DNA from 3 places in the Romboutsia sp. D33t1_170424_H2 genome. Region 1 is predicted to be linked to each of the others. Evidence: riboswitches for the same ligand, from Rfam matches in the RefSeq annotation. Region 1 holds a riboswitch; each other region holds the start of a gene.
What was found. A riboswitch is a leader RNA that binds a small molecule or an ion and turns the genes downstream of it on or off. The one in region 1 is predicted to bind thiamine pyrophosphate.

Region 1 (3,292 bases):
GACAAAGTGCTTCATCTAAAGCATCTGCTCTTCTTTTGGTTCTACAGAAGATTATAGCTAAAAAAGGATTATCTTTATCAAGTACAGAACATAGTGCATCTTGTTTTCTTCTATCTGTAGTTTCTACAACTTCTTGATTTATATTTTCAAGTGTTATTTCTTCTTTTTCTATAGATACAACAACAGGATCAGTCATATATCTATAAGCTAATTTTTTAACTTGTGAGTTCATAGTAGCGGAGAAACACAATGTTTGACGCTTTTTAGGAACTTCCTTTAATATAGCTTCAACTTCATTTTTAAATCCCATAAATAACATTTGGTCAGCTTCATCTAGTACAAAAGTTTTTAACTTACTAAGATTTACAGTTTTTCTATCTAAGTGATCTAAAAGTCTTCCTGGTGTAGCTACTATAAGGTGTATATTTCCCTTTAACTTTTTTAATTGACCTGCTATATCTTTTCCACCATAAGCTGATAATACATTTATATTCTTACCTTTTGAAAGTTCAATGGCTTGTTCAGTTATTTGAATAGCTAGCTCTCTTGTTGGTGACAATATAAGTGCTTGAACATAATTAGCGTTTGGATTAATATTTTCAAATATAGGAAGTAAAAATGCTAGAGTTTTTCCCGTACCAGTTTGAGCTTCTGCTATAACATCTTTTCCAGACTTTATAAATCCAATACTTTCTTTTTGTATAGGTGTAGGAGAGTTAATTCCCCTATTTTTTAGTACATTTACTAAATCTTTACTAATTCCAAGTTCTTCAAAATTCATTATATATTACCTCTTAATATCTTTATAATTTGAGCAACGGATTTGACCGAAATAGTTTGCCAACACGTTGCTTAAAGCATTAGTGAACGTTATATCGTTGCGACATAGAAATAGTTATCCTGAATATCGCTTAAACGAAGTAAACTTTTTATTTATATTTTCCGTATTAATAAATAATATCATATAGTTATAATTAATACTAATAATATTATTTATTAATATAAAATATTAATGTTAGTTTTATATATTAATGGGTATTAAATAAATGTTAGTATTTATAAATATACAGAAGATTTTATAAATTATAATTAAAGTTGATTTATTTAGATTATAGAAATATACTATAAGTATAAAATAAAATATTTGCTAGGGGTGCCGAAAGGCTGAGAGACGAAACGTTAACCCTTGTACCTGATCTGGATAATACCAGCGTAGGAAAGCTTGATAATATATTATTATATTATATATTAAATTAGAAATTAAGGCTATATTCCAATGTTGGGGTATAGCTTTTTAATTGCAAAAATATATGATATTGAAGTTAATTGAGGAGATAACAAGCTTTAGCAAATTAAATATTTAATAAATAAAAGGGAGAAGATCATATGAAAAACTACAAAATACCTACACTGACAATAGCAGGTTCAGACTCGTCTGGTGGAGCAGGTGTACAAGCTGATTTAAAAACATTTAGTGCAATAGGAACTTATGGGATGAGTGTTATAACAGCTATAACAGCCCAAAATACTAAAGGTGTATTCATGGTAGAAGATTTAAGCAAAGAGATAATTAAAAAACAAATAGAAGTTGTATTTGATGATATACGTCCAAAATCTTTAAAAATAGGTATGGTATCTAGTGAAGAAATAATAAAAGAAATAGCAAAAACTCTAGATAAATACAAACCAGAAAATCTAGTTATTGATCCGGTAATGATATCAAAGAGTGGATATTCACTACTTAAGCCAGAAGCTAAGCAAAGTATGATAGAGTATCTTATACCAATGGCCTACATAATAACACCAAATACACCAGAAGCAGAAGAAATAACAGGTATTAAAATAGACAATGTTGAGGATATGAAATTAGCAGGTCAAAAAATATTAGAATTAGGTCCGAAGTTTGTACTTATGAAGGGGGGACACTTAGACGGTGATGCTGTAGATATACTTATAGGCAAAGATATATTTAAAGTATATAAGAGTGAAAGGCTATATAGAAAAAATACGCATGGAACAGGATGTACACTATCTTCAGCAATAGCTGCACACTTAGCATTAGGATATGATATATGTGAAAGCGTAAAAAGAAGTAAGGAGTATATAACAAACGCAATAAGATATAGTTTTGATATAGGAAGTGGAGTAGGACCTGTTCATCATTTCTATGAAATAGAAAATAAGAAAATATAGTATTGGGGTAGAGAATATGTATAGTTTAATAAATAAAGTTAAAGAAATTAATCCATTAGTACTTCATTATACTAATGAAGTAACTATAAATGATTGTGCTAATATAACATTGGCACTAGGAGCGAGTCCTTTAATGAGTTTTTCATATGAAGAAGTAGAAGAGATTGTTCAGGTAGCAAGTGCAGTGGTTATAAATATAGGTACTATGAAATCTTCTAACTTAGAATTATTTTTACAAGCAGGTAAAATGGCCAATAAGTACAATAAACCTGTTGTACTTGACCCAGTAGGGGTATTTGCTACAAAAACTAGGGCAAATTTTGTAAAAAGATTATTAAATGAAGTAAGATTTACTGCAATAAAAGGAAATGTAGCTGAGATTAAATATATAGGTGGATTTGATGTTAAAGGCAAGGGTGTTGACTCTTTTGATGATGACAAAAATATTGATGAGGCTATAAAAAAGATTGCTAACAAATTAGAATGTGTAGTTTGTGCAACTGGAAAAGTAGATAGTGTAACTGATGGAAATAGAATAATTAAAATATATAATGGAACACCTAAGTTAAAGTATATAACTGGTACAGGGTGTATGTGTGCTAGCTTAATGGGATCATATCTTGGGAGTAGTGATAAAACTTTAGAGGCTATCTCTATGGGGATAATGACGATGAGTTTATGCGGACAGCTAGCTGATAAAGAAAATATATCTATAGGAGACTTCAAAGTTGAGCTTATGAATAATATATATGACCTAGATGAAGAAAAGCTAAATAAATTTGGAAAGGTTGAGGTTATATAATGAAATTTACAGATTATTTATTTGAAGAAGTTAAAAATATATGGCAAGAATACTTAGAACATCCATTTATAAAAGAACTAGGAGAAGGTACTTTACCTAAAGAGAAATTTAAAAATTATTTAGTACAAGATTATTTATACCTTAAAGAATTTGGTAAAGTATTTGCAATGTGCTTAATAAAGTCAAAGACTATAGAGGAAATGAACTTTTTCAGTAGAGCCATAAGTGCATCGATAGAATATGAAACAGCAGTACATGTTAGTTATATGAACAAATTAGGAGTACCACCAAAAATAG
Region 2 (3,292 bases), on a different contig from region 1:
CATTTATACTAGTGTTATCAGAAACAAAAGTTAATGCTCTTATTGCAGTATCAATTGAATTTTCTATATCTTTATTATCCATTACATTAGCAATGTTTAAAGAACCTAAATTGCAACTTATATCTTGTCCCCATATATTTTCTCCAGCATATCCTTTTATATTTGATGGTGTTTGATATTGAAATATTTCACAACATAAATTAGACATTTTGATTTTACCAACGTCTTTTAGTATATGTTCTCTATTTGCAGTATCTAAAAATACAACATATGGGTATCCACTTTCTTGTTGCATCTGTGCTATCTTTGTTAGCATTTTTCTAGGATTTATTTCTTTTTTTCGTATATCTTCATCATTTTTTAAAATATCATACCATTTTTCCATATCCATCTCATCAAGATTTATATTATATTTTTTATAAACAGAATGAGGATAAAATGCATAAGCCACCTCATTTTTCTCTGCCAATTCCATAAATTTATCTGGTATTAATGCCCCTAAAGATAATGATGCTAATCTTATTTTTTCATCTGCATTTATCTTTTTGGTATCCATAAGTAATTCAAAATCTGGATGAAATACACTTAAATATACAGCCCCGGCACCTTGTCTTGCACCCATTTGGTTAAAGTAGGTAAATGACTGTTCTAGCATTTTAGCAACTCCTACCACACCGCCTGCTGCTCCTTCTATGTCTTTAATAGGGTCTCCTGAAGCTCTTAACCTTGATAGATTAAGTGCTACCCCACCACCTATTTTAGACAAATGATTTGCTGATGAAATTGCATATGATATACCTTCTGTACTATCTTCTATAGATATCAAAAAGCACGATACCATTTCTCCTGCTCTAGCTCTACCTGCATTTAAAAATGTAGGTGTTGCTGGTTGAAATTCTTGTTTTACTAGTTTCTCTGCTAATTTTCTTACTAAATTTTTATCACCATTTCCAAGTGCTAAAGATACTATAAGAACTTTATCATTATAGCTTTCTAATATTTCTTTATTGTCATTAGTCTTAAGTGCATAGTTTTGATAAAACTTATTTGCACTCATATATGAATTAAATTTAAATCCATAATTTTTTATGATTCTTTCTATTTCTTTTATAAAGTCTATATCATATCTTTCTATTACTTCTTTAGAATAGTAATTATTATCTATTAAATATGATAGCCTTTCTTCAAGACTATTAAATACCTTTGTTCTAGGTTTTATATATTCATTTATATAACTGTATAATGCTTCTTTATCTTTTTCTAATTGATATTTTCCTTCTTTATTTTTTATTATGACTTGATTATTTAGTTCTATCCAGTTCATTTTTCCCACCTTTTATTTAATGTTTTACTAATCATTATCTACCACTTATAGATATAATATTTAAACCAAATACTATATATTGTATATACACCAATAAAAGTATTCTTAATCTATTATTATATTTTATTTTTTTTATTCTTTTTAATATATAGTTTTTTCAACACATAAGGCATTGATAATTTTTTATAATTGCTTTTTTTATTTACAAATAATATTCATTATGATATTCTTAAGTTAAGTGGGAACTTATATTTTATATAAGTATTACGCTAGCCCAAATAAAGGCACTTATCTTTTGATAGGTGCCTTTCCGTTTTTATAAGTACAAAAAATTTCTTTACAATACATAAATAAAGAACTACAATGTTTTTGAAAAGATATCTAACTAGGGGTGCCTTTTAGGCTGAGAAATGATAAATTCATTAACCCTTCGAACCTGATGTAGTTTATACTACCGTAGGAAAGTTACTTTTGTGTTTATTAATAGCTATAAAACAAATATAGTCTATTTATTAATACATATTTTGAGAAGCTTTGCCTTATGGTAAGGCTTTTTTTATTTATTAAAATATAATAAGGGGGATTTTAATATGATGTATACTACTCAAATGGATGCTGCTAAAAAGGGGATAATTACTAAAGAAATGGAAATAGTAGCAAAAAAAGAAAATATGGATGTTAATATTTTGAGAGAGCTAATATCTAAAGGTAAAGTAGCAATACCTGCTAATAAAAATCATAAATCTTTAAATCCTGAAGGTGTAGGCGAAAATCTAAGAACCAAAATAAATGTAAATTTAGGTATATCAAAAGATTGTTGTGATATTGATGAAGAGATGAAAAAGGTTAATTTGGCATTAGATATGAAAGCCGAAGCTATAATGGATTTAAGTTCTTTTGGTAAAACCAAAGAATTTAGAAAAAAACTTATATCATCTTCTAATGCTATGATAGGAACTGTTCCTATATACGATGCTGTTGGTTTTTACGATAAAGAATTAAAAGATATAACTGCTAAAGAATTTTTAGATGTAGTAAGAAATCATGCAAATGATGGTGTAGACTTCGTTACTGTACATGCTGGTATAAACAAAGAAACTGCATCTGTTTTTAAAAGAAACAAAAGACTTACTAATATAGTATCTAGAGGCGGTTCTTTAATGTATGCTTGGATGGAGCTTAACCAACGTGAGAACCCTTTTTATGAATACTTTGATGAATTACTTGATATATGCGAAGAATATGACTTAACATTAAGCCTTGGAGATGCTCTAAGACCTGGGTCTATAAATGACTCTTCAGATGCTTGTCAAATAAAAGAATTAATGATATTAGGTGAACTTACTCTAAGAGCGTGGAAACGAAATGTTCAAGTAATAATAGAAGGTCCTGGACATATGTCATTAGATGAAATTGAGTCTAATATGTTACTTGAAAAGAAACTTTGTCATGGTGCACCATTTTATGTGCTAGGTCCTATAGTTACAGATATAGCCCCTGGATATGATCATATAACAAGTGCTATTGGAGGTGCCTTAGCTGCTAGTTATGGAGCTGACTTTTTATGTTATGTAACCCCAGCAGAACATTTAAGACTACCTAACTTAGATGATGTTAAAGAAGGTATTATAGCTACTAAAATAGCTGCTCATGCTGCAGATATCGCAAAGAAAATTCCTAAATCTAGAGATATAGATAATCAAATGAGTAAAGCTAGACAAGAACTTGATTGGGAAAAAATGTTTGAACTTGCTATTGACCCACAAAAAGCTAGAAGATATAGAAAAGAGTCAACTCCTAAACATGATGATAGCTGTACAATGTGCGGTAAGATGTGTTCTATGAGAAATATGAATAAAATAATGAGTGGTAAAGACTTAAATTTATTAAGAGCAGATAATTAGTTACATACTTAATTTAATATTATAAATATCTATTATATTCTTTGCATAACTAAGTTTCATCATA
Region 3 (3,292 bases), on a different contig from region 1:
AAATAGATTTAGATGACGATGTAATAAAAAGAAGAAAGAAATTTAAAATGGACAAGCCAATAACTCCAGAAGATGCAATTGTTCAAATGAATTTATTAGGACATCAATTCTTTTTATTTAGAAATATAGAGACAAATAAAACAAGTATTATATATAAAAGACATGATGGATATGGCCTTATAGAACAAGTGTAGTGCCATAAACATTTAATAATAAAAACGTATTGAAATTTTCAATACGTTTTTATTATTAAATAGCTTATTATTATTAATATAACTTTAATTATTTAGATTTTAATTTTATATATTTGTGTGATATATAAAATATAATAAACCCAGCTAGACAAGTTGCTAGGGCTATAATTATATGTAAATCCACATCGTACTCAAATACATAAGAACAAGCATTATCTAAAGCATGGAACAATATACAAAGCCAAATGCTATTAGTTTCTATGTATATGTAAGTAAGTACAAAAGAAGAAGCAATACAACTAAGTGCAAATGGAATAAAACTAGTATGTTGTTGTGGTGTACCAACTACAAACCATAAAGGTAGATGCCATAAAGACCAAATAATACCTATTATTAGAGAACTCTTAAAAGGAGAAAATTTCTCTAGTAACTTAGGAAGTAAAAAACCTCTCCATCCTATTTCCTCTAATCCTCCCCCAAATATCATTACAGGAGTTAACCAACTTAAAAATATTAATGGAGATTTTAGTAGGGCACCATAACCTCTAAACATTTCAACTACTATATATGGAACAGTCCAAAGTATTAAAGCCGTAATAATAACATATAAATATTCCTTTAGACTCCTGTTTGCATTTACACAGTTTCTTAAAAATTTATCAAACTCATCTTTAGATAAAAACTTTTTAGAGGTAATTAATCCAGCTAAAGCAGGAGAATACCCTGAAATTGCATAAAACACCATGAAAATAGGAGAACCATATATTAAAATATTTAATTGTGTTGTAGATATAGTTACTGTAAATCCAATTATACAAAAAAGTATTAGTACTACAAAAAAGTACTTTGTATCTTTTGAAATCAATTTTTTTCGCCTCCGAATTTTTTATAAGAATTAATTTATAGAATAATTCAAAGTATATTGAAATTATTGAATAACTATATAATTATTATACATAAGAAAGTTAACTAATTTAATAGGAAAATTAAATAAAATTCGTATAATGAATATATATATCTAATTTATTTATAAACTAATAATTTGTTGATTATAAAAATATATTGTGCTACACTCAACTTGTAAAAATAAATAAAAGCTAGGGGAGCTATAATTGGATAGCTGAGAAGTAAAGCCATAACTTTCAGACTCTAAGAACCTGATTAAGATAATTCTTACGTAGGGAAGCTCGTATATTTTAATGTACCTAGATTTTTAGTTAAATAAGGCGCTCTCTATAAAAAGAGAGTGCTTTTTTAATGCTATTAAAGTTAAATTTATATAATTATTTTTGTATCTTATAAAAGATAATCCTTAAAAGGGGGAAACGTAAGTGAAGGTAAATGGGAAAGAGTTTGAATTTAAACCAGATATGACAATATCAAAATTATTAGAAGATATTGGAGTTAAAAAAGATAGAGTAGTAGTAGAGATAAATTTAAACATAATTGAAAATAATCAATACGATAGTTATATAGTAAGAGAAGAAGATGTTATAGAGGTCATAAGATTTGTTGGAGGAGGCTAAGATGCAACTTTTTATAAATGATCTACCTGTAAATATTGATAAGGATATAGTTACAGTAGATAAAGTTAAAGAAAAATATAAAAAAGATGCAGATATAATAATACTAAATGGTCATCCAATAGATACAGATGCAGATTTAGATTTAAAATTATATGAAAATGATAGAGTTACATTAATAAAAAAGGGTGAAATTCCAAAATTTGAAGAATTAGAAAATCTTATGGTTAGCAGACATACTCCAAATGTACATTATAAATTAAAAAATGGAAAAGTAGCAATATTAGGCATTGGTGGATTGGGTTCAAATATAGCTATATCTTTAGCTAGGATAGGTGTAGGAACATTAATACTAGCAGACTTTGATATAGTAGAACCATCTAATTTAAATAGACAACAATATTTTATAAGTGATATAGGAAAATATAAAACCGATGCACTTAAACATAATATAGAAAATATTAATCCATTTATAGAGGTTAGAACTATAAATAAAATAATAGATTCATCAAATATACATGAATTTGGGAATGTAGATATAATAATAGAGGCTTTTGATAATCCAAAGTACAAAGCAGAAATTGCAAATAGTATTTTAACTAAAATGAGAGATAAATATTTAATATCTTCGTCTGGAATGGCAGGATATTATGATTCTAACATAATAAAAACAAGAAAAATTAGAGATAAATTTTACATATGTGGAGATGGGATAAATGAAGCTAAAGAAGGTGATGGGCTTATGGCACCAAGGGTGGCTATATGTGCTAATCACATGGCTAACTTAGCAACAAAAATATTAATAGAAGATAAATAAGATTAGATGGGGGATAAAAATGGATAAATTAATATTAAATGGTCATGAATTTAATAGTAGACTTTTAATAGGAACAGGAAAATATAGTTCAAATGATATGTTACCAAGAGTAATTGAGTCAAGTAACAGTGAAATAATAACTATGGCATTAAGAAGAGTAGACTTAGACAATACAGAAGAAAATATACTATCACATATACCTAACAATATGACAATACTTCCTAATACATCAGGAGCGACTAATCATATGGAAGCTGTCAGGATAGCAAGAATAGCTAGAAAAATGGGATGTGGAAACTTTATAAAAATAGAAGTAATAAGTGATACAAAATACTTATTACCCGATAATGAAGAAACTATAAAAGCAACTAAAATACTTGCTGATGAAGGATTTGTAGTTCTTCCATATATGAGTCCAGATCTATATGCAGGCAAAAGGCTAATAGAAGCAGGGGCAGCAGCAGTTATGCCACTTGGGGCACCAATAGGTTCTAATAGAGGGCTTAAAATGAAAGAAATGATAAAAATAATGATAGAAGAATTAGATATACCAATAATAGTAGATGCAGGAATTGGAAAACCATCTCAGGCTATGGAAGCTATGGAAATGGGGGCAGCAGCAGTACTTGTAAACACTGCAATAGCTAGTGCAGGCGACCCTATAAAAATGGCGAATGCTTTCAAATTAGCAGTTGAAGGTGGAAGAGAAGCATATTTAGCTAAAACAGGAAGAGTAAGCAATTTTGCAAATGCATCTT

Region 2: linked by a shared signal. The riboswitch ahead of thiC (phosphomethylpyrimidine synthase ThiC) and the one ahead of thiD (bifunctional hydroxymethylpyrimidine kinase/phosphomethylpyrimidine kinase) in region 1 are both predicted to bind thiamine pyrophosphate.
Region 3: linked by a shared signal. The riboswitch ahead of thiS (sulfur carrier protein ThiS) and the one ahead of thiD (bifunctional hydroxymethylpyrimidine kinase/phosphomethylpyrimidine kinase) in region 1 are both predicted to bind thiamine pyrophosphate.

What each region holds. Positions count from the first base shown of each region.
Region 1 covers NZ_JADOZQ010000001.1:344,408-347,699, forward strand. The annotation lists gene I4U66_RS01735 (DEAD/DEAH box helicase) at 1-781, opposite strand, end outside; TPP riboswitch at 1,140-1,236, shown strand; gene thiD (bifunctional hydroxymethylpyrimidine kinase/phosphomethylpyrimidine kinase) at 1,387-2,193, shown strand; gene thiM (hydroxyethylthiazole kinase) at 2,210-2,995, shown strand; gene tenA (thiaminase II) at 2,995-3,292, shown strand, end outside.
Region 2 covers NZ_JADOZQ010000004.1:219,258-222,549, forward strand. The annotation lists gene nrdE (class 1b ribonucleoside-diphosphate reductase subunit alpha) at 1-1,324, opposite strand, end outside; TPP riboswitch at 1,702-1,804, shown strand; gene thiC (phosphomethylpyrimidine synthase ThiC) at 1,915-3,228, shown strand.
Region 3 covers NZ_JADOZQ010000003.1:34,509-37,800, reverse strand. The annotation lists gene hpf (ribosome hibernation-promoting factor, HPF/YfiA family) at 1-194, shown strand, start outside; gene I4U66_RS04935 (CPBP family intramembrane glutamic endopeptidase) at 283-1,059, opposite strand; TPP riboswitch at 1,284-1,395, shown strand; gene thiS (sulfur carrier protein ThiS) at 1,526-1,720, shown strand; gene thiF (sulfur carrier protein ThiS adenylyltransferase ThiF) at 1,722-2,534, shown strand; gene I4U66_RS04920 (thiazole synthase) at 2,554-3,292, shown strand, end outside.